DNA from 4 places in the Actinomadura sp. RB99 genome. Region 1 is predicted to be linked to each of the others. Evidence: riboswitches for the same ligand, from Rfam matches in the RefSeq annotation. Region 1 holds a riboswitch; each other region holds the start of a gene.

Region 1 (7,461 bases):
ACCTGGGAGCGCTTGGAGTGCAGGTCGAGGTGGCCGGCGGCGAGCTTGGCGAGCTTGCCGACGCCGCCCGCGATCGTCAGCCTCGGCACCGGGTGGCGGCGCAGGTACTTCAGCACGGCCCCGGCGAAGTCGCCCATGTCGAGCAGCGCGTCCTCCGGGAGGCCGTACAGGTCGGCGGCCACCCTTTCGGACGTGCTGCCGGTCGCGCCCGCGACGTGCTCGCGTCCCATGGCCCGGGCGACGTCCACGCCGCGCCGGATGCTGTCGATCCACGCCGAGCACGAGTACGGGACGACGACGCCGGTCGTGCCGAGGATCGACAGCCCGCCGAGGATGCCGAGGCGCGGGTTCCACGTGCGGCGCGCCAGCTCCTCGCCGCCGTCGACGGAGATCTCCACGATGACGTCGGCGGCGCCGAGCACCTCGCGCATCATCCGGCGCGGCACCGGGTTGATCGCCGGTTCGCCGACCTCCAGCGGCAGGCCGGGGCGCGTGACGGTGCCGACGCCCGGTCCCGCGCGGAACACCACCCCGCCGCCGGGCGGGCCCGGCCGGACGGTCGAGCGGACGAGCGCGCCGTGCGTGACGTCGGGGTCGTCGCCCGCGTCCTTGACGATCCCGGCCGTCGCGAACCCGTCGCCGAGCTCCTCGACGGCCAGCGCGAACGCGGGCGTCTGCCCCTTCGGCAGCGTGATCTCGACGGGGTCGGGGAACTCGCCGGTGAGCAGCGCGGCGTGCGCCGCCTTGGTCGCGGCCGTCGCGCACGCCCCGGTCGTCCAGCCGTAACGGAGATCGCTCACGGCAATACCCTGGTGGCGTGACCCTGCCCGTGGAAGAGACCCCGCGCCTGGAAGAGCCCCTGCGCGTGCTGCTGCTCGGCGGCACCGGCGAGGCGCGGCGGCTGGCCGGGCACCTCGCCGGCGATCCCCGCTACGACGTGATCAGCTCGCTGGCGGGCCGGACGGCCGACCCCGACCTGCCGCCGGGCCGCACCCGCATCGGCGGGTTCGGCGGCCCGGACGGGCTCGCGGCCTGGCTGCGCGACGAGCGGATCGGCGCGGTCGTCGACGCGACGCATCCGTTCGCCGCGCTCATGACCGAGTCCGCCGTGCTCGCGGCGGAGCGGACCGGTGTCCCGCTGCTGGTGCTGCGCCGCCCCGGCTGGACGGAGGGCCCCGGCGACGACTGGCGGCGCGTCCCGTCGCTGGAGGCCGCCGCCGCGGACCTGCCCGGCGAGCGGGTCTTCCTGACCACCGGCCGCAAGAACCTCGCCGCGTTCGCGGGCGACGCGCGCCGCTGGTTCCTCGTCCGGTCCGTCGACCCGCCGGAGCCGCCGCTGCCGCCGCGGATGGAGGCGGTCCTCGCGCGCGGCCCGTTCACCGTCGGCGAGGAGCTGGCGCTGATGCGCGAGCACGCGATCGACGCGCTGGTCACCAAGGACAGCGGCAGCGCGATGACGTCCGCCAAGCTCGCCGCGGCCCGGACGCTGCGGATCCCGGTGGTCATGGTCGACCGGCCGCCCGCCCCGGACGGCGTCCCGATCGCCGCGACGGTCGAGGAGGCGGCCGCGTGGCTCGACCGGCACCGGCCGGCTCATGAGGGGTAGCGGCGCGGCGTGAAGACGGTCGTGCGGCCGTCGCCGCGCTCGGCGACCGTCGTCTGCGACGAGCCGACCAGCAGCAGCGTGCGCATGTCGACGCCGTCCGCGTCGAGGTCGGCGAGGCGGACCACCCGGACGCTCTCCTCGGGGCCGCCGACGTCGCGCCCGATGACGACCGGCGTGTCCGGCGAGCGGTGCTCCAGCAGCACGTCGCGGGCCTTGGCGACCTGCTCCTTCCGGGTCCTCGACGCCGGGTTGTAGATCGCGATGACCAGGTCGGCGGCCGCCGCGGCGGCGAGGCGGGACGCGATGACGTCCCAGGGCTTCAGCCGGTCCGACAGCGACAGCACGCAGTAGTCGTGCCCGAGCGGCGCGCCGATCCGGGACGCGACGGCGTTCGCGGCGGTCAGCCCCGGCAGGACCCGCACCGGGACGTCCTTCCAGCGGTCCTCGGCGGCGACCTCCAGCACCGCCGCGGCCATCGCGAACACGCCCGGGTCGCCCGACGACACCACCGCCACGCGGCGTCCCCGCTCGGCGAGCGCGAGCGCGAACTCCGCCCGCTCCGACTCGACCCGGTTGTCGGACGCGTGCCGCTCCTGCCGGGGGTTCGCGGGCACCCGCGCCAGGTAGGGGGCGTATCCGACGAGGTCGTCGGCGGTGGCGAGGGCGTCCTGCGCCTCGGGGGTGAGCCATTCGCGGCCCGCCGGGCCGAGCCCGACGATCGCGACCTCGCCCCGCCCCTCCCCCGGCGCGGCGGGTTCCGGCAGCTCGCGGCGCGTCCGCTCGTGCACGCGGCTCGGCAGGATCGCGACGGAGAAGTACGGGACGGTCTCCGGGTCGACCTCGGCCAGCGGCAGCGCCCGCTGCCCGTCGGTGGTGGCGCGCTCGACGTACCAGGCGTCGTCCAGGCGGCCCGCCTCGTCCAGGGCCGCGCGGACGCCGCCGAACGTCCGGCCGAGCTTCAGCACGGCGGCCGAGTCGGTGGCGGCGAGGCGGCGCGCCAGGTCGCCGGGCGGCAGCGTGCCGGGCAGGACGGTCAGCACCTCGTCGCGCTCGACCAGCGGGCGGCCCAGCTCGGCGGACGCGGCGCTCACCGACGTCACGCCCGGCACCACCGTCGTCGGGTACCGGCCGGAGAGCCGCTTGTGCAGGTGCATGTACGAGCCGTAGAAGAACGGGTCGCCTTCGCACAGCACCACGACGTCGCGCCCGGCGTCGAGATGCTCGGCGAGCCGCGCCGCGCACCGCTCGTAGAACTCCTCCAGCACGGCCCGGTAGTCGTTGGTCCGCTCGGTGGTGACCGGGTAGATCAGGGCTTCCTCGATCTGCCCTTCGCGCAGGTGGGGGGCGGCGATGCGGCGGGCGATGCTGCGCCCGTGCCGCGCCGCGTGGTGCACGACCACGTCCGCGCCCTCCACGAGCCGGGCCGCCTTCACGGTGATCAGCTCGGGGTCGCCGGGGCCGAGCCCCACCCCGTACAGGTGTCCGGTCATCACTCTTCCTCGCTGGCGATGGCGTTGATCGCGGCGGCGGTCATCGCGCTGCCGCCGCGCCGCCCGCGCACCACCAGGTACGGCAGGCCGGACGCGGCGAGCGCGTCCTTGGACTCGGCGGCGCCGATGAACCCGACCGGGATGCCGAGCACGGCGGCGGGCCGGGGCGCGCCGTCCGCGACCATCTCCAGCAGCCGGAACAGCGCGGTCGGCGCGTTGCCGATCGCGACGACGGAGCCGCCGAGGCGGTCGCGCCACAGCTCCAGCGCGGCGGCGCTGCGGGTGGTGCCGAGCTCCGCGGCGAGCGCGGGCACGCGCGGGTCGCCGAGCGTGCAGACCACGTCGTTGTCCGCGGGGAGCCGCCCGCGGGTGACGCCCGCCGCGACCATCCGCGCGTCGCACAGGATCGGCCGGCCCGCCAGCAGCGCTTCGCGGGCGGCCGCGACGACGCCGGGCGCGTGGTCCAGGTCGCGCACCAGGTCGGTCATCCCGCACGAGTGGATCATGCGGACGGCGACCCGGGCGACGTCGTCCGGCAGCCCCGCGAGGTCCGCCTCCGCCCTGATGGTCGCGAACGACCGCCGGTAGATCTCCGCGCCGTCGCGGACGTAGTCGATCACTCGCTCCTCCGTGTCGTGGCGGCGGCCGCCGCCGTCGCCGTCAGGTCGTGGGACCGGGCGCGGACCTCGTCGCCGAGCCGCACCTCGTAGCCGCCGGGGACGGCCACGACCGCGACGTGCCGGTCGGCGGGGCGCCCGCACTGGCGCTCGCAGCCCGACCAGTGCACCGGCAGGCCGCCGCCGGCCCGGCGGGCCCGCGCCGCGTCCGCGCGCACGTCGGTGCGCGACTTCGCGCAGCCGGGACGGCCCGCGCAGGACGTCAGCCCCGCCCAGTCGGGTCCGGTGACCAGGCCAGGGAAGTGTGACATGTCCGCGATGCCGGGAATGACGACGCCCCGCCACGGAGTGACAATGATCTCCCCGGCGGCGCCCAGCCCGGCCGGGTCGAGGCGGCCGAGCGGGACCAGCCCGGAGAACGCCGTCCGCCCGTCCCGCTGCGGGATCTCGCCGAGCGGCGTCCGGTACGGGACCGCCGGGACCGGGACGGGTGCGCTCCTGCTCCCCGGCAGCGGGAGGTCGCGGCCGAGTTCGGCGAGCCGCCACTCGCTCGTCCGGACGCGCAGGAACGCGCGCGCGGCGTCCAGCGCGAGGGCGGCGGCGTCCTCCGGGGCCGCCCGCAGGCCGCTGTCCGTCCCGGCGAGGACCAGGGCGAACGCGTCCGGCGCCACCGCGTACAGGCCGACGTCGGCGCGCAGCGCGATGACGTCGCCGCGCCCGTCGTCGACCGCGAACAGGAACCGGCCGGGCAGGCCGGCGAGGTCCGGGTCGGCGCACAGGCCCGCGTCCAGCGCCGCCACGACGGGCCGGGCGTCCAGCAGCCCGGAGCCGTCGCGCCCGGTCAGCACGCTGCCGAGGATGTTGCGGACGCGCTCGTGCGCGGCGGACGGCAGCAGCCCGGCCGCGTGCAGCCGCTCGCTCAGCTCGCTCTCCGCCCCGTCCGCGAGCCCTCTGATCTGCACATTCGCTCGCGACGTCAGTTCGAGGAACCCGTCGCCCAGCTCCCGCGAAGCGGCGGCGAGGGCGTCGAGCCGCGGCCGCGTCAGCGCGCCGCCGGGCAGCCGGACGCGCGCCAGCCCCCCGTCGGCGGCGGCGTGCACCCGCAGAGCCCCCGGACACCGGTCCGGGCCGGAACGCGAAGTCGACACGCGAGGATCCTAAGGCCCGCTCCGAGGGCCCCGGCGACGCGATCTCGGGCCGCGGGCCGGGTCAGGAGGCCATCGCCGAGTCGCAGTGCCCGAGCCCCGAGAAGGTCGTCCGGACCGTCCCGTCGATGGCCCTGCCGAACGCGTCCAGGCCGTTCAAGCAGGCATAACGCGGTTCCCCGCTCGAGACGAGGACGACGCCGACACCCGTGCCCGGCGTCTGCGGGATCGTGCGGGTGACCCGCATCGGCCTCCCCTCGGTGAAGGCGAACAGGACGGTGGCGTCCGGCCTCCGCATCATCCCGTAGCCGGAACGTCCGTCCGGGCCCATGGTGACGGACGAGACGCCGCCCGGCGCGCGGAACAGGACCCGCCCCTCGCGCAGGCCCGATCCGCCGGCGCGGGTGTCGGTCGCGCGGACGGTGACGTTCTGGACGGCGGCGTCCTGCCCGGCCCCGGGAACGAGGTCGCCGATGGTGTAGCCGAGCGTCCGGCCGTCGCGGGCCCAGACGATCTCGCCGACGACCGAGGGCCCGGCCGCGCTCCAGGTGCGGCGGTTCCCCGTCGCGGTGTCGAGCACGGTCAGCGCGGCGCGCGCCGGGCTCGCGGGCGCCAGTGCGCGCGGCGGGTCCGCGGACCCCGGCGTGTGCGGCGGCTCCGGCGCGCAGGGCGCGGTCGTGTAGGCGAGCCGGTCGCCTCGGCGGTTCATCGCGAGGCCCGCGACCAGCGCGGGGGTGGTGCCGCCGGGCATCGGCGCGAGCCCGGTCACGTGGCCGTCACCGGTCAGCCGGAACCGGAAGAGGCGCGTCTCGCACGGGTCGCTCCGCGAGGCGGCGACCACGAACCTGCCGTCCGGGCCGGCGAGGATCTCCTGCACCGCGCCGGCGGAGTCCGGCGGCCGTACCGCGTCGACCGGCCGCTCGGGCGCGCCCGTCCGGGGCATCGTGCGCACGTCGAGCCACGTCCCCTGGCGTCCCGCGGCGAGCAGGAAGCGCGGCGTCCGGTACGGGAAGCCCGCCGCCTCCCGCGGGGTCTCCCCGCCGACGGTCGCGCCGACCGCGGCGATGGCGGCGCCGACCAGGACCGCCAGCGCGGCGGGTGCCGCCCAGCGCCGGATCCGCCACGAGACCGGCTCGCTCTCCCGCTGCATCGGAAGATCGTCCCATGGCGGGCGGCGCCCCCGGGCGCGCCGGGGCGGCGGGAATCGGGTTAGGGTGTGGGCGGCGACAAGGGAGGAAGCCGGTGCGAATCCGGCGCGGTCCCGCCACTGTCACCGGGGAGCGGACCCCACCGAAGGCCACCGTGCGAGCGGGAAGGCCGGGGCGAGCGCCGATCCGGGAGCCAGGAGACTCCGTGCCGCCACTCCGCCCCTTTGCGGCGCAAGCCCGAGGGTCTGGGGGTCCGCCCCCCCAGCGGAGGCACTGTCTGACCTGCGATTCGGGGCGAGGACCCCGGGTGAGGACGCGATCCGCGTGATCCTGCTGCTGTCCACCTCGGACACCGACCTGCTCAGTGCGCGCGCGAGCGGCGCCGACTTCCGGCTCGCCAACCCGGCCCGCACGTCCGTCGACGACCTGCCCGCGCTGGTGGACTGCACCGACCTGGTGGTGGTGCGGCTGCTGGGCGGGAGGCGCGCGTGGGAGGAGGGCCTCGACGCGCTGCTCGCGGGCCCGCGCCCGGTGGTGGTGCTCAGCGGCGAGCAGGCGCCGGACGCCGAGCTGATGGAGCTGTCGACCGTCCCCGCCGGGGTGAGCGCCGAGGCGCACGCCTACCTGGCGCACGGCGGTCCCGGCAACCTCGCCGAGCTGTTCGCCTTCCTGTCCGACACGGTGCTGCTCACCGGGTTCGGCTTCGCTCCCCCGGCCCCCACCCCGACGTGGGGCGTGCTGGAGCGGGAGCGCACGTCGGACGAGGGACCGGTCGTCGGCGTCCTGTACTACCGCGCCCACCACCTCGCCGGGAACACCGCGTTCGTCGAGGCGCTGTGCGCGGCGATCGAGGCGAAGGGCGGGCGGGCGCTCCCGGTGTTCTGCGCGTCGCTGCGCACCGCCGAGAAGGAGCTGCTGGACACGCTCCGGCGGGCGGACGCGCTGGTCGTCACCGTGCTGGCGGCGGGCGGCACGAAGCCGGCGTTCGCGGGCGCGGGCGGCGACGACGAGGCGTGGGACGTCGGCGCGCTCGCCGAACTGGACGTCCCGATCCTGCAGGGCCTCTGCCTGACCAGCGAGCGCGCGGCGTGGGAGGCCAACGACGACGGGCTGTCCCCGCTGGACACCGCGACGCAGGTCGCCGTGCCGGAGTTCGACGGCCGGATCATCACGGTGCCGTTCTCGTTCAAGGAGACCGACGAGGACGGCCTCAGCGTCTACGTCGCCGACCCGGAGCGGGCCGCGCGGGTCGCGGGGATCGCCGTCCGGCACGGGCGGCTGCGGCACGTCCCGGCGCGGGACAAGCGGGTCGCGCTGATGCTGTCGGCGTACCCGACCAAGCACGCGCGGATCGGGAACGCGGTCGGGCTCGACACCCCCGCCAGCGTGGTGAGGCTGCTCGCCGAGATGCGCGAGCGCGGCTACGACGTCGGCGACGCGCTGCCGGGCGAGGGC
Region 2 (7,461 bases), on a different contig from region 1:
GATGTCGAGGCGGGCGGCGAGGCCGACGTCCACCGCCCAGTGGTTGTCGGTGGTGATGCAGTTGACGAGGGTGTCCCCGCGCGCGGCGGCGAGCGCCTCCCACAGCAGGGTCTCGGCGGTCCCGGGACGGTCGGCGGCCAGCAGCGTGGGACGTCCCGCGCCCTCGTCGATGTAGACGTAGCCGCGCCGGCCGGGCGCGTCGGAGACGACCAGCCGCAGCGTCTCCAGCATGTGGACGTGGTCGGGGCCGTGGCCCGCGCCGCGGACGGCGGTGTCCAGTTCGTCCATCCATTCGAGGTCGTCGGCGTGCCCGTCCCGCAGTCCGCGGACGGCGGGCAGCGTGGCCCGGTCGACGGTGCCGACCATCCGCATCTGCGGGTGCAGGGTGAATCCCGCCAGACGGTAGCGGCGCGTCGCCGCCGGATGCACCGTCGAGGAGAACAGGCCCGGCCGGTCGCCCGCGTGCGCGAGGACGGCGTCCATCAGGCGCTTGCCGATGCCCTTCCCCTGCCGGCCGGGCAGGACGCCGTAGGTCGCCAGGTACCAGAGCCCTTCGCGGTTCTGGGAGACGGCGAAGCCCACGACGTCCCGGCCCTCTTCGGCGATCCAGCAGCCGTCCGGGTCGACGGACAGGAAGTGGCCCAGGCGGTCGATCAGGCGGCGGGACTGCTCCTCCGTCGGCGGTTCCGGGTCCGGTTCGCCCACCCGCCGGCTGAGGCGGTCGCCTTCGAGGAACGTCACCGCCGCCGCGCGCTCGGTCGCGACGAGGTCGTCCCGCGACATGCGCCTGATGCGTACCGGGTCCATGCAGGCATGATCACGCCATGGGCGGGGCGGCGCACCTGATTATTCGGGTGCCGTGCTCACCAGCGGTCGTGGTGGACGGCCGCGTGGAGGGGGCGGCGGTGCCGCCAGCCGTGCCGTTCGAGGTCCGGGACGGCCTCCAGGTGCGTGACCGGCCCGACGCACAGCCAGGCGACCGGCCGGACGCCCGCCGGGATGCCGAGGAGGTCGCGCAGGTAGGGCTCGCGGTAGAACGACACCCAGCCGACGCCCAGTCCCTCCGCCGTCGCCGCCAGCCAGAGGTTCTGGACGGCCAGGCAGACGGAGTACAGGCCGGCGTCGGCGATCGCGTGCCGGCCGAGGACGGCGGGGCCGCCGCGCTCGGCGTCGTAGGTCACCACGATCGACACGGTGGATTCGAGCACCCCGTCGATCTTGATGCGGGCGAAGCGGGCGGCGGCGTCGCCGGTGAGGGTGGCGGCGAACGCGTCGCGCTCGGACCGGACGTGGTCGTGGAACGCGCGGCGGACGTCCGGGTCGCGGACCAGCACGAAGTCCCAGGGCTGGGTGAGGCCGACGCTGGGGGCGGCGTGCGCGGCGGTGAGGACGCGGTCGAGGACGCCGTCCGGGATCGGCGCGCCGGTGAACTCGGCGCGTACGTCGCGGCGGCGGTGGATGACGTCGTACAGGTTCATGGGCAGGCTCCCGCTGCGGTCGGGCCGCCCAGGGCGGGCGGCCGGTGGAGCGAGGCCGGTCTTCGGACTCCCGGATCGACGCCTCACCGCCCGCCTTCCCGGCCTGACGGCCAGTGGCCGCGCGTGCGCGCGTGGGCGGCGGCTCCCCGGTCACCGCGGCGGGCCCGTGCCGGATTCGCACCGGCTTCCCGATTCTCCCCGAGGGGCACCTCGCGTCAGTTCACGCCGTCCGCGATCGTAGCGGTGCCCGCCTTCGGGTCGGGGGAGGGGGTCAGTGGCGCTGGAAGCCGTCCTTGGTGCGCAGGCCGTAGCCGAGGGCGCGGTCGAACGAGATGTGGGCCATCCAGCCGCAGAGCCCGGCGAAGATCGGAGCCCACGCGAACGGAGTGACGGTGTAGAGCGCGATGAGCGCGAGCGGGACCAGCGCGCGGTGCGCGGCGTTGTAGTACGGGACGGCGCGTGCCGGGAGCTGCCCGCGCTCGACGGTGTGCGCGTCCCGGATCCCGGCCAGGAAGGTGAGGTCGGGCGCGATGAAGAACGCGACCGCGAGGAGCGCGGCGAGCCAGCCGTGGTTGACGCCTTCGAGGACGGCGAACGCGCTCCAGAACAGCGCGTTCGCGCCCCAGGCGGTGCGGCGGGCCACGAGCGCGGCGGAACCCTTGCGGACGGTCGGAACGGTGGCGGTGCTCATGGCCTGGTGCCCTCCTGCTTGGCTAATGGCATTAGCTACAAGCTAAGGCTAATGCCATTAGCTGTCAAGCTCATGGAGAAACGGCCGCTCAGAGGAACAGGGCGGCCAGCCGGGGCAGGCGCAGCCGGGTCTCGGCGTCGTCCTCGACGTCCCAGTTCTCGCCCGCGGGACGCTCGGGCCGCCGCATCGAGCGCACGGCCGACTCCATCGCCGCGTCGAACGACTCGGTCTCTCCCATGACGCGCTTGTAGGTGCTGCGCGCCGCGTAGTGCAGGCCCTCCGCGCCGATCCACCCCTCGTCCTCCCGGGCCATCCGCACCACCGTGGGGACGTCGGCCAGCGTGTCGGGGTCGTCGACGGCGCGCGCGAACACGTCGCGTCCCAGCAGCGCGAGCCCGGCGCGGAAGTCCATGAAGCCGTCGTCGCCGCAGCCGCCCTCGATGAGGTAGGCGGCGTTCCAGAGCGGCCGCCGGTACGCCGAGTCGAGGACGCGCGTCAGCATGGCGTCGAACGCGACGATGCCGGGGCCGTCCAGTTCCGCGAGCCGGTCGGCCACCAGGTCGATCAGCGGGTCGTCGGGGGAGTCGCGGTCGTCGGCGTGCGCACCGGCCTCGGCCCGCGCGTCCTCGATCAGGGCCCACCACGTCCGCTCGTCCATCGGTCCTCCCGCATGCGTCGGCTCCGCCGTTTTCGCGGACCAATGTGCCGCACGGGTCCGACAGGCCGGGCCGCGGGTCAGCGGGGGCGGGCGGTGAACCAGGCGCCGTCGTCGTCCAGGAAGTGGCCGAGGCGCAGGCCCGCCGCGTCCAGCACCGCGGGAAGCTCCTCGTCGCCGAGGTGCCGGTTGGTGAAGGTGTGCGTCCAGCGCCGCTCGCCGATCCGGTATTCGAGCGTCGCGACGACCGTCCCGGGGTCGGGCCGTTCCAGGTGCGCCACCCGGTAGCGGACACCGTCGTGCGTCCACTCCCGGGGCGCGTCGTCGTGCCAGTGCCTGCCCGTGTCGCGCTGGACGACGACCACGCCGTCCGGCCGGACGTGGCGCCGGCAGGCCGCGAGGAGCGCCGCCCGGTCGCCGTAGTTGACCAGGTACGACATCAGCAGGACGCAGCCGAACCGGTCGGGCAGGTCCAGATCCTGGATCGGCGAGCACACCGTCCGCGCGCCCTCGATCCGGGCGAGCATCGCCGCGGAGCCGTCCACCGCCGTCACCGGATGGCCGAACCCGACCAGCGGGCGGGTGACCCGCCCGGTGCCCGCGCCCAGCTCCAGGACCGGCGTGCCGGCCGGGATCGTCGTGTGGACGAGCGCGGCGCTCGCGACGTCCGGCGGGAGCGCGGCGTAGAACTCGACCGCCGACCCGTCGTCCGCGATCTCGCCGGGGCCCGTCCCGGCGCGCCGCCCGTCCGCCGCCGCGCCGTCCTCTGCCGTCGCCATGATCGAATCGTCGGACGGCGGTCCGCCGCCGTCAAGACGCCCGCCGTCAAGACGCCCGAGCCGCACCGGCCTCGCCGCGCGCCAGGCCGGCGGACCTCCGGGCCAGCTCGACCAGGGGACGGACCAGGGGCTCGGCACCGGGACGCCACCGGGCCTCGACGTGGACGCCGGTGACCTCGTCGACGGCGGGATCGAGCCGGACGAGGTCGCCGGCGTCGAGCTCGGCGCGGACGGCCGTCTCCGGGACGAGCGCGACGCCGCGGCCGAGCGCGGCCATCCGGCGCAGCGCGGCGAGGGAGCCGGTGGCCATGCCGATGCGGGTGCCCGGGCCGAGGGCGCGGCCGTAGCGGCGGGTCAGCATCTCGGACGTGCACTCGGGGTTGACGATGAGGAACTCCGCCGCCATCAGCGCGGCCGGATCCAGCGGCGACGCCTGGGCGAGGGGGTGCTCGGGCGCGGCGACCAGGACGACGCGGTCCTCGGCGACGATCTCGTGGGGGCCCGTGGCGGGGACGCCGTTGTCGTAGACGAACACGAGGTCGAGACGGCCGGCCTCTAGCCCGGCGGCGAGGAACGCGCGGTCGCCGACCGCCAGGTCGACCTCGCGCGCGGTGCCCGGGCCGGCGGCGCCGTGCTGGAAGGCGGCGAGCAGGTCGGTCGTCCACTCGTCGGCGAGGCAGTCCAGGGCGCCGACGCGCAGCCGCGGGGCCTGGTCGCGCGCGGCGCGGCGCATCCGGTCCTCCAGTTCGAGGGACTGCACCGCGTAGGGGAGCAGGCGGCGGCCCGCGTCGGTGAGGGCGGTGCCGGTGCTGGTGCGGGCCAGGACGCGGACGCCGAGGTCGTCCTCCAGCCGGCGCAGCTGGATGCTGAGGCTCGACTGGGCGTAGCCGAGCCGCTCGGCGGCGGAGGAGATGCCCCCGGTCTCCGCCACGGCCACGAAGGCCCGCAGGTAGCGCGAATCCACGTCCGGATTATGCCATCGGACTTCTCGATGGCCCCATCGGATCCACGGCCTGTCGGGCGGGGCGGCCGGACGGCGAGGGTCGTGGCCATGACGATCCCCGACAGCCCGCCGGCCCGGCGGGGCGCCCCGCTCCGGTTCGCCGGCATCGCGGCCGGCAACTTCATGATCGCGATGGACGCGACGATCCTCAACGTGGCGCTGCCCGACATGCGGCGCGACCTGCACGCGCCCGCGGCGGCACTGCCCTGGGCGGTGGACGCCTACACGGTGGTGCTCGCCGGACTGATGCTCGCGTCCGGCTCGGTCGCGGACCGGTGGGGCCCGCGCCGGGTGTACCGGGCGGCGCTCGGCGCGTTCGCCGCCGTCGCGCTGCTCTGCGCGGCCGCGCCCGGCGCCGGCCTCCTGATCGCGGGCCGGGCGCTGCTCGGCGTGCCCGCCGCCGGGCTGGTGCCCGCGTCGATGGCGCTGCTCGCCGCGCTCTACCCGGACCCGGACGAGCGGTCCCGCCGGATCGGCGCGCTCGTCTCGATCACCGGCCTCGGCATCGTCGCGGGACCGGTGCTCGGCGGCGCGCTGGTGTCGCTCGCCGGATGGCGGCTGGTGTTCCTGGTGAACGTCCCGGTCGCGGTGCTGGCGCTCGCGGCGTCGGGCGGGCTGAGCGGGCACCGGTCGGGGAAGGCGCGGCCGATCGACCGGACCGGGTTGCTGCTGTCGGTCGCCGGGCTCACCGCGCTGACGTTCGGGCTGGTGGACGCGGGGACGAGCGGCTGGCTGCGGGTCCCGCCCGCCGTGGCGCTGCTCGCCGCGCTCGCGGTCGTCGCCGTTCTCCCGGTGACGCAGCGGCGGGCGGCGTCGCCGGTGCTGCCGCCCGCGCTGATGGCGCTGCGCCGGGTCCGCGTGGACCTGGTCGTCGCGGTCGCGTCGCAGCTCGTCTACTACGGCCTGCTGTTCACGCTGACCCAGTGGATGGTGGACGCGCGCGGGCTGACGGCGTTGCGGGCGGGGCTGGCGTTCCTGCCGATGACCGTCCCGGTGGCGTTCGTCCCGATGGTCACGGGCCGGCTCGTCGTCCGGTTCGGGGCGCGGCGGGTGATGCTCGCGGGGATGGCGATGGACGTGCTGGGCGGGCTCGTCCTCGCGGGAGGCGGGGCGTCGCTGTGGACGGTGTTCGCCGTCCAGATTCTGATCGGGACCGGGAGCCCGCTGGCGATCCCGGCGTGCATCGCCGACATGTCGGCGGCCGTCCCGCTGCGGCTGGCGGCGACGGGGCAGGGGGCGCTCAACGCGGCCCGGCAGACCGGCACCGCGCTCGGCGTGGCGGTCTTCGGCACGCTGGGGACGCTGACCGCGACCGGGTCCGTGCTGGTCGCGGTGGCCGCTCCGGCCGCCGTGGTGGTCGGCCTCGCCGCCCGGCCGCGGAGCCGTTTTGATCAGCTTGAACTGGACAGTTCAGACTGAATAAATTACACTGGGGCCATGAGCGACAGCGTCGAGCCCATCTCCCCCTCGGCCGCCCGGGCCGCCCGGGAGGTGCGGGTCGTGTTCAGCCGGCTGCGCCGCAGGCTGCGCGAGATCGGCGGAGCCCACGATCTCACACCGTCGCAGACGGCGGTGCTGAGCCGGCTGCTCAAGGACGGCGCGGCCAGCGCGAGCGCGCTCGCCGCGGCCGAGCGGGTCCGCCCGCAGTCCATGGCCGCCACGATCGCCGTCCTGGAGGAGCGCGGTCTCATCCGCCGCGACCCCGACCCCGAGGACGGCCGCCGCCAGCTGGTCACGCCGAGCGACGCCGGGCGCGAATGGGTCGAGGGCTCCCGGCAGGCCCGCGAAGAATGGCTGAGCCGCGCCCTCCAGGACCACTGCACCGAAGAGGAGCGCGAGACGGTCCTGAAGGCGTTCGCCGTCCTGGACCGCCTCGTCGAGTGACCCGGGCGCGGGAGAGGGCCGCGGCCCCCTCCCGCACACGTGGCCAGGACGCGGTCAGGACGCGGGCAGGCCGAGGGCGCGGGCGATCAGCATGCGCTGGACCTCCGACGTCCCCTCGCCGACCTCCAGGATCTTCGCGTCGCGGTAGAAGCGGCCGACGGCGTACTCGTTCATGAAGCCGTACCCGCCGAAGACCTGCGTGGCGTCGCGGGCGTTGTCCATCGCCGCGTTGGACGCGACGAGCTTGGCGATCGCCGCCTCCTTCTTGAACGGCTCCCCGGCCAGCATCTTCGCCGCCGCCGCGTAGTACGCGAGGCGGGCCGTGTGCGCGCGGACCTCCATGTCGGCGATCTTGAACTGCATCGCCTGGTAGCGGCCGATCTCCTTGCCGAACGCCTCCCGCTCGCCGGCGTAGCGCAGGCACTCGTCCACGCAGCCCTGCGCCAGGCCGACCGACAGCGCGGCGATCGCGATCCGGCCCTCGTCCAGGATCCGCAGGAACTGCGCGTAGCCCCGGCCGCGCTCGCCGACGAGGTTCTCCGCCGGGACACGGACGTCGTCGAACGACAGCTCGCGGGTGTCCGAGGACGACCAGCCGACCTTGGAGTACTTGCGGCCGACCGTGAAGCCGGGCGTGCCGCTCGGCACGATGATCGTGGAGATCTCGCCGTCGCCGGTGAACGCGGTGACGGTCACGAACGCGGTGATGTCGGTGCCGGAGTTGGTGATGAACGCCTTCGACCCGTTGATCACCCACGAGTCGCCGTCCAGCCGGGCCGTCGTCCGCATCCCGCCCGGGACGTCGGAGCCGCCGCCCGGCTCGGTCAGCCCGAACCCGGCGAGCTTCTCACCGGACGTCAGCATCGGCAGCCAGCGCGCCTTCTGCTCGTCCGACCCGAACCGGTAGATCGGCATCGCGCCGAGCGAGACGCCCGCCTCCAGCGTGATGGCCACGGACGAGTCGACCCGCG
Region 3 (7,461 bases), on a different contig from region 1:
GCGAACGCCGACAGGCCCACGTAGGGCTGCTGGGAGCTGGGCGCGACGTTGGTGACCTCGGAGACCGCGTGCGCGATCCGGGTCATCTCCGCCAGCTGGGCGTCCGATACCAGGTCCATGCCCCGCTTGAGCTGGAGGTTCCCGATGACGGTGAACAGGTTGGCGTTGCCGCTGCGCTCGCCGTAGCCGTTCGCGCAGCCCTGGACGTGGGTCGCGCCGGCCTTCACGGCGGCGAGCGAGTTCGCGACCGCGCAGCCGGAGTCGTCGTGGCAGTGGATGCCGACGCGGACGCCGAGGCCGACGACCTCGTGGACGACGTCGGCCAGTTCGTCGGGCAGCATGCCGCCGTTGGTGTCGCAGAGCGCGACGACGTCCGCGCCCGCCTCGGCGGCGGTGCGCACGGCCTCCAGCGCGTAGGCGCGGTTGGCCTTGTAGCCGTCGAAGAAGTGCTCGGCGTCCAGGAAGACTCGTTGGCCCTCCGCACGCAGGTGGGAGACCGTGTCGCGGATCATCGCGAGGTTCTCCTCCAGGGTCGTGCGGAGGGCCAGCTCGACGTGCCTGTCGTGACTCTTGGCGACCAGGGTCACGACGGACGCGCCGGATTCGCGCAGGGCGGCGACCTGGGGGTCGTCGGCCGCCTTCACCCCGGCCCGGCGGGTCGCGCCGAACGCGGTGAGCCGCGCGTGCCTCAGGTCGAGCTCTGTTCGAGCCCGCCTGAAGAACTCGGTGTCCTTGGGATTGGCTCCGGGCCAGCCGCCCTCGATGAAGCCGACGCCCAGGTCGTCCAGGTGGCGTGCGACGACGAGCTTGTCGCCGACGGAGAGGTTCAGCCCCTCCTGCTGCGAGCCGTCGCGGAGCGTGGTGTCGTAGACGTGGAAGTCGTCGCCGTGCATGGTGTGGGTCCCCCCAGGAATGGGTGATCAGCGCCAGGGCACAAAAAAGACCCCTCACGGACGTGAGAGGTCTGCGCGCCGGCGGTGTCCCGTTAGTTGCCGGCGCGCCAGCCGATAATGACGAGGCTGAGGCGCATGATGCGGCCCAGTCTGCCACACCGCCCGCCGTGCATGGGACACCTGTCTCGGATGCTGAGACGACGAGACAAGCGGCGCACATCGCGAACTCCTCCGTCATTTCAGCCGATAACGCTTTATAGAAGTGCGGGAAATGATCTGCCATGGTTAAGTAAGGTTTTCATCGCGTAAACACGCTTGCGCATGGCCGGGTGAATGACCGAGGATCGCGCTGTCCGCCGGAGGAGGGATTTGCGATGAGCGGGGATCCGGTTCGCGGAACGGTCGCGTCCTGGGACGACGAGAACGGCTGGGGCGTGCTCGTCTCGCCGGACGTCCCGGGCGAGGTCTGGGCGCACTTCTCCGCCGTCCGCACCGCACCCGGCGGCTTCGCCTCCCTGGATCCCGGTGAGAGCGTGCTGTTCACCTGGGAGGAAGCCGAACAGGACGGCTACGCCTACCGCGCGCTGGACGTGCGGCGGGCGGGCCGGAGCTGAGGAGCCCCGGCGGACCCGGCACGGCCGCCCGCCGGACCCGGCGGGCGGCGACCATTTCCGAAGGGAATGCCTGTCATGCGCATGCACACATTCGGCCGGACGGCCGTGATCTCCGGAACGGCTCTGGCAATGGCGCTCGGCGTCGCCTCGGCCGCGTCCGCGGAGAACCGTCCGAGGCACCGTGCCCCGGACGCGGCGGCCCAATACTTCGTGTTCACCAAACGGCATCAGAGCTTCGCGCACCGGGACCGGATCGGCGCGTTCCACGCGCAGGTGAAGCTCACCGGGCGGTACTCGCGGCAGTACCCGATGGCGTGGTCGTTCCAGATCACCAACGGCAGGCTGAAGGCGATCGCGCGGGGCAACGCGGTCTGCACGGCGACCGGGCTGAACGGCCGCTACCACGACCGGCACGTCGTCCCGGTCGGGTACGTCTGGCACTCCACGGTCCGGCCGCACCGCGTCCGCAAGGTCTACGTCCTCTCGGGCACCTGCACCTTCCCGGTGCAGGTCGGCGGCAGGCCCGGACGGGCCTTCGTCGGGTTCGCCTTCCACTACGCGATCAACCCGGACGCGCGGGGGGTGAGCCCGAAGACCGCGGGCTCGGCGCTCACCACCACGGTCCGCTACGGCCGCTGACGCGGCCGGCCATGACCGCGCCCGATGGCGCGCACCCGGGGACGGGCGCGCCATCGGGCGCCACCACGGATCAGGCGATCTTGTGGACCCAGCCGTAGGGGTCGGGGCGGGTGCCGTACTGGATGCCGACCAGCTCCTGCCGCAGCTTCATGGAGATCTCGCCGGGCTCGCCGTCGCCGATCGTCCACTCGCGGTCGCGGCCCCTGACCCGGCCGACCGGACTGATGATCGCGGCGGTGCCGCAGCCGAACACCTCGGTGATCTCGCCGGACGCGCAGCCGGCCTGCCACTCGTCGATGCTGATCTTGCCCTCCTCGGCGGGGATGCCGAGGTCCGGGGCGAGCTTGAGCATCGAGTCGCGGGTGACGCCCGCGAGGAGCGTGCCGGTGAGCGCCGGGGTGAGCAGCCGGGCGTCGGAACCGGAGCCGTAGACGAACATCAGGTTCATCGAGCCGACCTCCTCGACCCAGCGGTGCTCCACCGCGTCGAGCCAGACGACCTGGTCGCAGCCCTGCGCGACGGCCTCGGCCTGGCCCGCGAACGACGCCGCGTAGTTGCCGCCGAACTTGGCCTCGCCGGTGCCGCCGGGCGCCGCGCGGGTGTAGTCCTGCGACAGCCACACCGAGACGGGCTTGATCCCGCGCGGGTAGTACAGCCCGGACGGGGAGGCGATGATCATGAAGAGGAACTCGTGCGCCGGGCTGTTCACGCCGAGGGCGCGGGTCGTGGCGAACATGAACGGCCGCAGGTAGAGGCTGTGCCCCTCGGTGTCGGGCACCCACGCCTTGTCGGTGGCGACCAGCAGCTCGACGGCGTCGACGAACAGCTGCTCGGGGATCTGCGGCATGGCCATCCGCTTGGCGGATCGGTTCATCCGGGCCGCGTTCATGTACGGCCGGAAGGTGACGATCGAGCCGTCCGGCTGCTTGTAGGCCTTGAGGCCCTCGAACAGCTCCTGGGCGTAGTGGAACACCTGGCTGGCCGGGTCCATCGGGATCGGCCCGTACGGTTCGAGCTTCGCGTCGTACCACCCCCGGTCCGCCGAGTACCGGATGGTGATCATGTGGTCGGTGAAGTACCGGCCGAAGCCCGGATCGGCCAGGACGCGCTCGCGCTCGGCGGCCGTCGCGGGCCGCTCGGTCAGCGTGATCTCGAAGTCCAGGGTGTCGCTCATCGCCGTTCGTCCTCTCCCGATCGCCGGCGCGGCTCCATTGCCGCTGCGGCGTCCTTAGTCCCTATTGTCGTACTTTGTTCCTCGACCCCACTCCTCGCACGCGGCGCATACGGAAAACCGGGCGCGCCGCGAGGCGCGCCCGGAGTGTCCCTGCTCGTGGCCAGAGAGGCGCGCCCTCAGCCCGATACTCGCTTGGCGATCGCGTCGCCGATCTGGGCGGTCGACCGCGTCCCGAGCGCGCCGCGCTCGGCCAGGTCGTCGGAGACGGCCTGCTCGACGCGGCGAGCGGCCTCGCCCGCGCCGATGTGGTCGAGCAGCATCGCGACCGACAGGATCGTGGCGGTCGGGTCGGCCTTGCCCTGCCCCGCGATGTCGGGCGCGCTGCCGTGCACCGGCTCGAACATCGACGGCGCCGTCCGGTCGGGGTTGACGTTCCCGGACGCGGCGAGCCCGATGCCGCCGGCGATCGCGGCGCCGATGTCGGTGATGATGTCGCCGAACAGGTTGTCGGTGACGACGACGTCGAACCGCTGCGGCTGGCCGACGAAGAACATGGTGGCCGCGTCGACATGGCAGTAGTCGGTCGCGACCTGCGGGTACTCCGCACCGACCCGCTTCATGACGCGCTGGTAGAGATCACCGGCGAAGGTCAGGACGTTGTCCTTGTGGACGAGCGTCAGCTTCTTGCGCGGGCGCGACGCCGCGACCTCGAACGCGTAGCGGACGACCCGCTCGACGCCGAAGGCGGTGTTCACGCTCTCCTGCGTGGCGACCTCGTGCTCGGTGCCCTTGCGCAGGACGCCGCCGACGCCCGTGTAGGGGCCCTCGGTGCCCTCGCGGACGACGACCATGTCGATGTCGTCGGGCGTGACGTCGGCGAGGGGGGTCTTCACGCCCGGGAACAGCTTCACCGGGCGGAGGTTGACGTAGTGGTCGAGCTCGAACCGGGTCCGCAGCAGCAGCCCGCGCTCCAGTGTCCCGCTCGGGACGCTCGGGTCGCCGACGGCGCCGAGCAGGATGACGTCCTGGCCGCGCAGCTCCTCCAGCACCGAGTCGGGCAGCGTCTCCCCGGTCCGGTGCCAGCGGGCGGCGCCCAGGTCGTAGGAGGTCTGCTCGAACGCGAGGCCGCTGGACGGGGCGACGGCCTCGAGGACCTTCAGTCCCTCGGCGACCACCTCGGGGCCGATCCCGTCACCGGGAATGACGGCCAGACGAATGCTGCGGGAAGCCATGGGCGTACTGTACTGCAAACGTCTCACTGCTTGGGCTTGCGTCTCATATCCCGGTATCGGTGTCTCGGCGGGGCGGTCCCGGCGGCCGCGGACGATCGCCGCGGACGGCGGCGCGAACGTCACCTTTGTCACCCTTCGCGGGCTTGACGCGCCGGTGGGGAGAGGAGACGCTCTCCTCGACAAGTTCACATCGAGGCGACGGTGCGCAGGAACCTGGTGCGAATCCAGGACGGTCCCGCCACTGTGACCAGGGAGTCTCCCCCAGCACGACCACGGCCGGCCGCACCGGCGGGAAGGTCGGAGGGAGACGGCGATCTGGGAGTCAGGACACTGACCCGTCGTCCTCCCGCAACCGGGGCGAGTGCACCCCGTGAGGAGACCCGACATGGCCGAGTCCGCCGTACCGTCCGCCACGTCCCCGCAGGCCGAGCCGTTCGCGGCGCCGCTGCGCCTGCCGATCCGCGACATCGTGCCATGGGCGGTGCTCGCCGTCGTGCTGGCCGCGATCCTGATCTACTTCGTCGGCGCCGAGCAGGGCGCGACGTCGGTCTTCGGCGGCACCTGGGTGCACGAGTTCACCCACGACGGCCGGCACCTGCTCGGCTTCCCCTGCCACTAGGCCGCGCCGATGATGAGAGCACTGCTGGTCCGCGGGATGCTCGCGGGCCTGGCCGCTGCCGCCCTCGCCCTGGTCGTCGCGTGGCTGTACGGGGAGCCGCAGGTCGGGCACGCCATCGCGTTCGAGGAGGCGAGGGCGCACGCCGAGCACGCCGGGCACGAGCCGGAGGTCGTCGGCCGCACCGTGCAGAAGACCGCCGGCCTGATCACCGCCATGGCGGTGTACGGGACGGCGCTCGGCGGGCTCTTCTCGATCGCGTTCGCCTTCGCGTCCGGACGGCTGGGACGGCTCGGCGCGCGCGCCACCGCCGCCCTGGTCGCCCTCGCCGGGTTCGTGGCGATCGAGCTGGTGCCGTTCCTGAAGTACCCGGCGACGCCCCCGGCGGTCGGCAACCCGACCACGATCGGCGGCCGGACGGCGCTGTACTTCTGCATGATGGCGCTGGGGATCCTGGCGACGACCGCGGCGGTGATCGTGTGCCGCCGCCTCGTCCCCCGGCTCGGCGCCTGGAACGCGATCACGGCGACGGCGGCCGGCTACGCCGTCCTGCTGGCGGTCGTGTACCGGCTCACGCCGGAGCCCGAGGCGGTTCCGGAGCACTTCCCGGCCACGGTCCTGTGGGACTTCCGGCTCGCGTCCCTGGGCGTCCAGCTCGTCCTGTGGAGCACGATCGGGCTGCTGTTCGGTTACCTGACCGAGCGTTCGGTGGCCCGCCACCGGGCCGCCGTCCCGGCCTGACCGCCGCCGGCCGCCGTCACGGGCGCACCCGTGGCGGCGGCCCGTCGCGGCGCGGCGGGCGGCGCAGGCCGCAGTCGCCGCACATCTCGCCGCCGGGCGGGACGCGGTAGTACAGACAGCAGTTGCGCCGGACGAAGCCGCGCCGGCCGAACGCCCCGGCGCCCGCCAGCGGGGGCCGGGCCAGGAGTTCGCGGACGAGCGCGGCGCGGGCGCCGTCGGGCGGGCCGACGTTCAGGCCGCCGGCGAGGGCCGACGCCGCGTTCCCCCACAGCAGGCCGTCCGCGAGGCGGGTGAAGGTGAGCATCGTCGCGCGCAGCGGCTCCAGCTGGCCGGTGACGACCGCGTCGTGGACCAGGCCCGCCGCTTCGGCGGGGCCGTCGGCCCGGTGCCCGCGCGGTTCGGCCAGCCAGAGCGCGATGGGGGCGCCGGGCGCCCACCGCCAGTGCAGGCCGGACAGGTCGGGGACGACGCCCCGGGCCGCCGCCGCGACGACCGGCGACCACAGGCGCGACGCGAGGCCCTGGAACAGGATGGACGCGGCGACGCGCCGCTCGCGGGTGCCGAGCCGCTCGGCGTACAGGCCGGTGAGGCCGGCGAGCCGCGCGGGGTCGCGCTCGGGCAGCGGACGCCAGGTCGGGTCGGCCTCCTCGGCCGGGTCCGTGGTGATCTCGAAGTAGGGCCCGAGGCGCCCGGCGGCGCGCAGCGCCTCCGCGACCTCCCCGGCCCCGGCGGGCATCGGCGACGGCATGGCGTTCACCCTGCCATGCCGCGCCGGCGCGTCTGCCGGGAGGCCCGGGGCCGCGCTACCGCGAGGGGTGGCCGCCGTTGTCGCGGCGGTCCAGGGCCGTCTGCAGGGCGCGGGCGGCCTCCTCCGCGGCGTCGTCCGCGGGCGTGCCGGTACGGGTGGTGTCGTTCATGATTCGCTCCGAATCGCCGAGACTCTGGATGCCGGGCCGCCCGGGACGCGTGGTTCGCACGGGTCCGGGCGCGGAATCGGGCTCATGGCCGGGTCGAACCTCCGCAGCGGCGCCGGCCCGCCGATGTCAGGCCCCGCTGCGGCAGCGAAGGATTACCACGAAACGCCGCATGACTGCCTTCGACGGTACCCGCCGTCCAGGCGACTGTCCCGACCCGTGGCGTAAAATCTCAACATATGAGACGTGACGGTGCTCACGACCACGACGGGCGGGCACCCGGCCCGTGCCGGACGCCCGCCCGCGGCGGTCACCTCTCGCTCTCCCGGGTCAGTCCAGGTCGACGCGGCGGCCCATGTCGGCGCCCACCTCGGCGGAGATCGCGTCCACGAGCTGCGACGGGATGCCGGAGTCGACGGTCAGCGCGATCAGCGCCTTGCCGCCCTTGGCGTCCCGGCCGACCTGCATGCCGGCGATGTTGACCTCGGCGTCGCCGAGCAGCTTGCCGACGGCGCCGACGATGCCCGGGCGGTCGACGTAGGAGAAGAACGCCATGTGCGCGGTCGGCACCAGCTCCATGTTGTAGCCGTTGATCTCGATGATCCGCTCGGCGTGCTTCGGGCCGGTCAGCGTGCCGG
Region 4 (7,461 bases), on a different contig from region 1:
CGCGAACGCCCGCGCCAACGCCGCCGCCGGGGACCTGGCGCTGGACGCGCCGGTCTTCGCGCGGCTGGAGGAGATCGTCCCCCCGGACGCGGCGGCGGGCGCCCAGGGCAACGAGTCCTACCTCGCCAACCTCGACACCTGAGCCGGCCCCCACGCCGGAGCCACCGGACGGCCCGTCCCGGGATCGGGGCGGGCCGTCCGCGCGGTCAGCGGCGGGGACCGCCGCGCAGGCGGGAGAGGAGGTTGCGGGCCTTCTCCTGGTTGCGCGGGTCGTTGATGAACCGCTCCGCCTTCGCGCGGGCCTTCTGCGCCTGCGGGCTGCGGGCGAGCTGCTCCGCCTTGGCCCGCGCCTTCTGGCCCTGCGGGCCGTGCGCGAACTGCTCCGCCTTGGCCTTCGCCTTCTGCGCCTGCGGGCTCTGCGCGAGCCGCTCCGCCTTCGCCCGGGCCTTCTGCCCCTGCGGTCCCCGGACGAAATTCATGATCCGGTCGATGAGAGAAGCCATGTTCTTCCTCCTCGGCCTAGCTTCCCCAGTTCAACGCGTATCCCGGCCGGAAAGTTCGGGGCCGGGGCCCGCGGGGCGTCAGAACGCCTCGTCGAAGGCGACGGTGCCCTCCACACCGATCTGGTATGCCGACACGCGGCGCTCGAAGAAGTTCGACAGCTCCTGGACGTCCTGCAGCTCCATGAACGCGAACGGGTTCGCCGTCCCGTAGCGGACCGGCAGGCCGAGGCGGGCGAGCCGCTGGTCGGCGACGTACTCCAGGTAGGCGCGCATGTCGCCGGCGCTCATCCCGGGCAGGCCGTCGCCGCACAGGTCGCGCGCGAACGCCAGCTCCGCCTCGACGGCCTCCTCCAGCATCGTCGTGACCTGCGCGGTCAGCTCCGCGTCGAACAGCTCCGGCTCCTCCGCCCGGACGGTGTCGACGACGGAGAACGCGAACTCCATGTGCATGGACTCGTCCCGGAAGACCCAGTTCGTCCCGGACGCGAGGCCGTTCAGCAGGCCGCGGGAGCGCAGCCAGTACACGTAGGCGAACGCGCCGTAGAAGAACAGGCCCTCGATGCACGCGGCGAAGCAGATCAGGTTGAGCAGGAACGCGCGCCGGTCCGCGGCGGTGCGCAGCTCGTCCAGCGCGCCGAGCGAGTCGATCCAGCGGAAGCAGAACTCCGCCTTCGCCCGGATGGACGGGATGTGCTCGATCGCCGCGAACGCCCGGGCCCGCTCGTCCTGGTCGGGCAGGTAGGTGTCGAGGAGGGTCAGGTAGAACTGGACGTGCACGGCCTCCTCGAACAGCTGCCGCGACAGGTACAGCCGCGCCTCCGGCGCGTTGACGTGCTTGTAGAGATTGAGGACGAGGTTGTTCGCCACGATCGAGTCGCCGGTGGCGAAGAACGCGACGAGCCGGTTCACCAGGTGCAGCTCCGCCGGCGTGAGGCGGGCGAGATCGGCGAGGTCGGAGGCGAGGTCCACCTCCTCGACCGTCCAGGTGTTGCGGATCGCGGCGCGGTAGCGCGCGTAGAAGTCGGGATAGCGCATGGGCCGCAGGGTCAGGTCCATGCCGGGGTCGAGCAGCGGCATTACTGGCACGCCTCGCAGGTCTCGGGGTTCTCCAGGGAGCAGACCGCCGCGGCGACGGTCGTCTGCGCGATCCGCGTGGCGGGCCGGGAACGCAGGTAGTAGGTGGTCTTGAGGCCGCTGCGCCACGCGTAGGCGTACATCGAGGACAGCTTCCCGATCGTCGGCGTCTCCATGAACAGGTTCAGGGAGTGCGACTGGTCGATGTACGGGGTGCGGGCGGCGGCGAGGTCGATCAGGGCCTTCTGCGGCAGCTCCCAGGCCGTCCGGTAGAGGTCCCGCATCTCCTCGGGCAGGTCGACGAGGCCCTGGATCGAGCCGTTCGCCCGCTTGATCGCCTCGCGGACGGCGTCGTTCCACAGCCCGAGCGACTTCAGGTCCTCGACGAGGTACCCGTTGATCTGCAGGAACTCGCCGGACAGCGTCTCGCGCTTGAACAGGTTGGACACCTGCGGCTCGATGCACTCGTAGCAGCCCGCGATGGACGCGATCGTGGCGGTCGGCGCGATCGCGATCAGCAGCGAGTTGCGGAGCCCGACGTCGGCGATCCGGGCGCGGAGCGCGTCCCATTCGGCGGGACGGGTGGGCGCGGCGTCCGGGAAGTGGTCGATGTGCAGCTGGCCGCGCGCGGTGCGGGTCTCTGCGTAGGCGGGGAGCCGGCCGTGCGCCTCGGCGAGGTCGGCGGACGCGGCGTAGGCGGCGAGCGCGATCTCCTCGGCGATCCGGGTGGACAGCTCGCGGGCCTCGGCGGAGTCGAACGGGAGCCGGAGCGTGAAGAACACGTCGGCGAGACCCATGACGCCGAGGCCGACGGGACGCCACTTCCGGTTCGCCGTTTCCGCCTCGGGCGTCGGGTAGAAGCCGCGGTCGATGGTGCGGTCCAGGAACCGGACGGCGGTGCGGACGGTCGCGCGGAGCCGGTCCCAGTCGATCCCGGACGGCGACACGTGCGCGGCCAGGTTCACCGACCCGAGGTTGCACACCGCCGCCTCGTTGTCGCCCGTGACCTCCAGGATCTCGGTGCACAGGTTCGACAGGTGGACGGTCCGGCCCGGCTCGGCGGTCTGGTTGCAGGCCCGGTTCGCGGCGTCCTTGAAGGTCATCCAGCCGTTGCCGGTCTCCGCGAGCGTCCGCATCATCCGCCCGTACAGCTTCCGCGCCGGGACCTGCCGGACGTACCGGCCCTCCTTTTCGGCCGCCCGGTACGCGGCGTCGAAGGCGTCGCCCCACAGGTCCGTCAGCTCCGGGACCTCCTTCGGGTCGAACAGCGACCACGTCCCGTCCGCCTCGACGCGGCGCATGAACTCGTCCGGGATCCAGTTCGCCAGGTTCAGGTCGTGGGTGCGGCGCGCCTCCTCGCCGGTGTTGTCGCGCAGTTCGAGGAACTCCTCGACGTCGGCGTGCCACGGCTCCAGGTACACGCACGCGGCGCCCTTGCGGCGGCCGCCCTGGTTGACGGCGGCGACGGACGCGTCCAGCGTGCGCAGCCACGGGACGATCCCGTTCGAGTGCCCGTTCGTCCCCCGGATCAGCGACCCGCGCGACCGGACCCGCGTCCACGAGATCCCGATCCCGCCCGCGTACTTGCTGAGCCGCGCGACCTGCCCGTACCGCTCGTAGATCGCCTCCAGCTCGTCGCGCGGCGAGTCCAGCAGGAAGCACGACGACAGCTGCGGGCGCCGCGCCGCGGAGTTGAACAGGGTCGGCGAGCTGGGCAGATAGGACAGCGTGCTGAGCAGCCGGTACAGCTCGGCGGCCTCGTCGACGGTGTCGGACAGGCCCACGGCCACCCGCAGGAAGAAGTGCTGCGGGCGCTCCAGGACGAGCCGGGTCCGCGGATGCCGCAGCAGGTACCGGTCGTAGAGGGTGCGGAGCCCGAAGTATCCGAACCGGTCGTCCGCCTCCTCGACCGCGCCTCCCGAGGGGGGGCGACCCCCCGCGCCCCCCGGACCCTCGTCGATGAGGCGGTCCAGCGCGGCGGCGTTCTCGGCGACGAACGCGGCGGGGCCGTCGGCGAGGAGGCCCTCGGCGTGCGCGGCGGCGACGGACTCCGCGAAGCCCCGGACGCCGGCCTCGGCGGTCTCGTCGCGGATCCGGGCGGCCAGCAGCCGCGCGGCGACCCGGGAGTACCCCGGCTCCACCGCGACCAGCGCGGCGGCCTCCCCGATCGCCAGGTCCCGCAGGGCGGCGGCGCTCGCGCCGTCCCCGGCCCGGACCGCGCCGAGCACCCGTTCCGGCGCGGTCCCCTCGACACCGGCGCAGGCCGCGGCGACCTCGGCCGCGATCCCCCCGGCGGCCGGCGCCTCCGCAGGCATGGTGACTGTCACGTTCTCTCCCCTCGTGAGACGGCCTCGCGAGGGCATGCGAACGGGCGCGGCGGCAGGCTGCCGCGCACCGTCCCCCGGCTCACCCGCGAAGCCTCGGACGTACGGCGTGCATGGCAGGTCTTCGGACTCGCGGGCACCCGCGCCTCCTGCCGGAGGCACGACCTACTGGCCGTCGCTTCCCGATCCGGACGATCCGGTTCAGTGCCTGTGACGGCGGTCGTTCCCGCTCACCGCTGCGGGGCAGTCCCGGACTTGCACCGGGTTCCCTCTTACGACGCCCCCGCCGCGAGCGGCGGGGGCGAACCAGCACGGGATTGAACCCTACATCTTGTTGATCCTCATTGCGCAACCCCAACATGTAGGGTGCGTCGGGATCGGATCGCGGGGGTCGGATGCGCGCCCGCGGACCGTGGTGGGACGATGTCCCCGTCATGTCCCCGCGTCCCAGGCAGCCGGCCTTCCGCACCGCGCGCGCGGTCGTCTTCGCGACCGTGTGCGTCGCGCTCGCGACCGTCGGCCACGACCTGGCGTCGCACGAGCCGGTGCCGGGCTGGGCGGTGCTCGCCGGGTTCGGCGCGGCCCTCGCCGTCGCCGCCGCCCTCGCCGGCCACGAGCGCTCCCTCCCGACGATCATGGGCGGGCTGCTCGGCGGCCAGTTCGCGCTGCACACGCTGTTCGCGAGCGCGACCGAGGGCATGCGCGACTGCGACACCGCCGCGCACGCGGGACACGCCGCCGCGACGCCCGCGATGCACGGCTCCGGCACGTCCATGACCGTCGCGCACGTCGCCGCCGCCGTGGTCGCGGCCTGGTGGCTGCGGCGCGGCGAGCGGGCCGCGTGGTCCCTCGCGCGGCGCCTCGCGTCCGCCGCCGACCGCCCGATCCGGCTGCTGCTCGCGCTGCTGCTGATCGAACCGGCGGAGCGCCCGCTGCGTACCCCGGTGGTGCCGGTGGCGGCCGGCGCGATCGCCACGGGACGCGCGCTCCGGCACCAGGTCGTCCGGCGGGGACCCCCTCCGCGTTCGAGGGCGCTCGCCCACCTCTGAGCGAGCGCCGTACGTCACCGGCCGCCGGATCCCGGCGCCCGGCCCTTCCCGTACGACTCGAACGGAGTTCCGTCTTGCCTTCCCGCACGCATGCCCGCCGGCTCGGCACGCTCGCCGTCCTCGCCGGCGCCGGCGTGGTCGCGTTCGCGACCGCCGCGTCCGCGCACGTCACCGTCAACCCGAAGACCGCCGAGCAGGGCTCCTACGCCAAGGTCTCGTTCCGGGTGCCGAACGAGGAGGACAACGCCGCCACCACCAAGCTCGTGGTGAACCTCCCCACCGACCACCCGCTCGCGTCGGTGTCGGTGCGGCCCGTCCCCGGCTGGACGGCGAAGGTCGTCGAGTCCACGCTGCCGAAGCCGATCAAGACCGAGGGCGGCGAGCTGACCAAGGCCGTCACGCAGATCACCTGGTCCGGCGGCAGGATCGAGCCCGGCCAGTTCCAGGAGTTCGACGTCTCGCTCGGCCCGCTGCCGACCGACACCGACACGTTGACGTTCAAGGCCGACCAGACCTACTCCGACGGCCAGGTCGTCAAATGGGAGCAGGACCCGGGCGACGGCACCAACGAGCCCGAGCACCCGGCGCCCACGCTCAAGCTGACGCCCAAGGGCGCCACCGACACCGCAGCCGCCGGGCTCACCGCCCGGTCCAAGCCCGCCGCCAAGGCGGAGGCGAGCACCGACGACGGCACCGCCCGCTTGCTCGGCGGCGCCGGCATCGGCGTCGGCGTGATCGGCATCGCGGTCGGCGGCTACGGCCTGTCCCGGGCGCGGAGCCGGGCGTGAGCCGGGCCGTCCGGCGCACCGCCGCCGGCGCCGCCGCGGCCCTCGCCGCGCTGGCGCTGACCGCCCCGCCCGCCTCCGCCCATACGTCGCTGACCGGCGCGAACCCCGCCGCGAACGCGACGGTCGCGCCGCCGTCCCAGATCGTCCTGACGTACGCCGACCCGGTGCAGCTGCCGCAGGTCGTGCTGACGGACGCCGGCGGCGGGCGGCACGAGGCGGGCAAGGCCCAGGCGGTGGACAACAAGGTCACCGAGGCGGTGAAGGGCACGCTGCCGAACGGTGTGTACACGGTCGGCTGGCGCGTCGTGTCGCCGGACGGCCACCCGATCAGCGGCACCTACACGTTCACCGTCACCGGGTCCACCGGCGCCGCCGGCGCCGCCGGCGCCGCGCCCGGGGCGACCGCGCCCGCCGCGAAGGCCGCCGGGAACGGCTCCGGCGGCTCGTCCGGCTGGCTGTGGATCGGCCTGGCCGCCGCCGTCGTGGTGGTCGCGGGCGGCGGGCTCGCCTGGTACCGCCGAACCTCGGGAGAATCCCCGGAGAAATGATCATCGGTCTTCCGGTCGGGTGATTACAGCGTTACAGTGATTACCCGACCGGAAGATCATCCCTGGGGGCCCAGTGATCGTCGAGTACATCCGCTACCGGATCGATCGGGCGAGGGCGGAGGAGTTCGAAGCCGCCTACGCCCGCGCCGCCGTCCCGCTCGCCGCCGCCCCGCAGTGCGTCGACTACGAGCTGACCCGCTGCGTCGACGAGCCCGAGTGCTACATCCTGCGGATCCGCTGGACGTCCGCCGAGGACCACTCCCAGGGCTTCCGCTCCGGCGAGCACTTCCCCGCCTTCTTCGCCGAGATCAAGCCGTACGTCCAGCAGATCGAGGAGATGCGGCACTACGAGGCGACCCCCGTCCACGGCAAGGGCTCGTCCGTCCCCACCATGTACGACTGGGCCGGCGGCGCCGACGCCCTCCAGCGCCTCACCGAGGTCTTCTACACCGCCGTCCTCAAGGACGACCTGCTCCGCCCCCTCTTCGAGCACATGGCCCCGGACCACCCGAAATGGGTCGCGATCTGGCTGGGCGAGGTGTTCCGCGGCCCCGAGCGCTACAGCCGCGAGCGCGGCGGCTACCACCACATGGTCCGGCAGCACCTCGGCAAGGCGATCACCGAGGCGCAGCGCCGCCGCTGGGTGAGCCTGCTCATGGACGCGGCGGACGAGGCCGGACTGCCCGCCGACCCCGAGTTCCGCGCCGCGTTCGCGTCCTACATCGAGTGGGGCACCCGCATCGCGCTGGCGAACTCCCAGCCGGGCGCGACCCCGCCCCTCGAAGCGCCCATGCCCCACTGGAGCTGGGGCGAAGCCCCGCCCTACACCCCCGCCAAGTAGCGGCTGCGCCGCTACCGCGCGGCCAGATCGACCACCGCCTCGCGGGCCTCGGCGAGTGACCGTGCCGCCATTTCCCTGAATCGCGCCAGATGCGGGACGAGGTCGGCGAGGGTCATTTCGGCATTGACGAAGGACACGCCGTCCTCGGCGACACCGAGATTGCCGAAATAGGCCCGCAGATAGGGCTCCTGGAAATCGAAGCCCTCGCGCGGCGTACCGGGACCGTACGCGCCGCCGCGCGCCGTCACGACGACGACCCGCTTGCCGTGCAGCAGGCTCCGGCCCGTGTCCGGGTCGGTGTACGCGCCAGGAAAGGTGATCCGGTCGATCCACG

What was found. A riboswitch is a leader RNA that binds a small molecule or an ion and turns the genes downstream of it on or off. The one in region 1 is predicted to bind cobalamin.
Region 2: it holds a riboswitch for cobalamin, as region 1 does, so the genes downstream of both, bluB (5,6-dimethylbenzimidazole synthase) here and cobN (cobaltochelatase subunit CobN) in region 1, are expected to answer to the same signal.
Region 3: it holds a riboswitch for cobalamin, as region 1 does, so the genes downstream of both, amrb99_RS36745 (CbtB domain-containing protein) here and cobN (cobaltochelatase subunit CobN) in region 1, are expected to answer to the same signal.
Region 4: it holds a riboswitch for cobalamin, as region 1 does, so the genes downstream of both, amrb99_RS32665 (ribonucleoside-diphosphate reductase subunit alpha) here and cobN (cobaltochelatase subunit CobN) in region 1, are expected to answer to the same signal.

Annotation. Positions count from the first base shown of each region.
Region 1 is NZ_JABMCA010000072.1:35,293-42,753, reverse strand. It holds gene amrb99_RS40215 (cobalt-precorrin-5B (C(1))-methyltransferase) at 1-800, opposite strand, end outside; gene amrb99_RS40210 (cobalt-precorrin-6A reductase) at 818-1,606, shown strand; gene cobJ (precorrin-3B C(17)-methyltransferase) at 1,594-3,096, opposite strand; gene amrb99_RS40200 (precorrin-8X methylmutase) at 3,096-3,716, opposite strand; gene amrb99_RS40195 (precorrin-3B synthase) at 3,713-4,861, opposite strand; gene amrb99_RS40190 (hypothetical protein) at 4,923-6,008, opposite strand; cobalamin riboswitch at 6,091-6,210, shown strand; gene cobN (cobaltochelatase subunit CobN) at 6,325-7,461, shown strand, end outside.
Region 2 is NZ_JABMCA010000023.1:58,689-66,149, forward strand. It holds gene amrb99_RS21550 (GNAT family N-acetyltransferase) at 1-807, opposite strand, end outside; gene bluB (5,6-dimethylbenzimidazole synthase) at 864-1,478, opposite strand; cobalamin riboswitch at 1,514-1,706, opposite strand; gene amrb99_RS21560 (DUF4260 family protein) at 1,750-2,169, opposite strand; gene amrb99_RS21565 (DUF4240 domain-containing protein) at 2,258-2,827, opposite strand; gene amrb99_RS21570 (class I SAM-dependent methyltransferase) at 2,905-3,603, opposite strand; gene amrb99_RS21575 (LysR family transcriptional regulator) at 3,650-4,567, opposite strand; gene amrb99_RS21580 (MFS transporter) at 4,655-6,025, shown strand; gene amrb99_RS21585 (MarR family transcriptional regulator) at 6,044-6,490, shown strand; gene amrb99_RS21590 (acyl-CoA dehydrogenase family protein) at 6,545-7,461, opposite strand, start outside.
Region 3 is NZ_JABMCA010000059.1:18,038-25,498, forward strand. It holds gene cimA (citramalate synthase) at 1-893, opposite strand, end outside; gene amrb99_RS36725 (cold shock domain-containing protein) at 1,268-1,507, shown strand; gene amrb99_RS36730 (hypothetical protein) at 1,583-2,146, shown strand; gene amrb99_RS36735 (branched-chain amino acid aminotransferase) at 2,217-3,320, opposite strand; gene amrb99_RS36740 (3-isopropylmalate dehydrogenase) at 3,497-4,552, opposite strand; cobalamin riboswitch at 4,717-4,906, shown strand; gene amrb99_RS36745 (CbtB domain-containing protein) at 4,938-5,171, shown strand; gene amrb99_RS36750 (CbtA family protein) at 5,181-5,909, shown strand; gene amrb99_RS36755 ((2Fe-2S)-binding protein) at 5,926-6,657, opposite strand; gene serA (phosphoglycerate dehydrogenase) at 7,154-7,461, opposite strand, start outside.
Region 4 is NZ_JABMCA010000047.1:10,505-17,965, reverse strand. It holds gene amrb99_RS32680 (aldo/keto reductase) at 1-142, shown strand, start outside; gene amrb99_RS32675 (hypothetical protein) at 207-503, opposite strand; gene amrb99_RS32670 (ribonucleotide-diphosphate reductase subunit beta) at 582-1,580, opposite strand; gene amrb99_RS32665 (ribonucleoside-diphosphate reductase subunit alpha) at 1,580-3,904, opposite strand; cobalamin riboswitch at 3,999-4,227, opposite strand; gene amrb99_RS32660 (hypothetical protein) at 4,336-4,950, shown strand; gene amrb99_RS32655 (YcnI family protein) at 5,025-5,738, shown strand; gene amrb99_RS32650 (copper resistance CopC family protein) at 5,735-6,286, shown strand; gene amrb99_RS53400 (antibiotic biosynthesis monooxygenase) at 6,360-7,127, shown strand; gene amrb99_RS32640 (NAD(P)H-dependent oxidoreductase) at 7,139-7,461, opposite strand, start outside.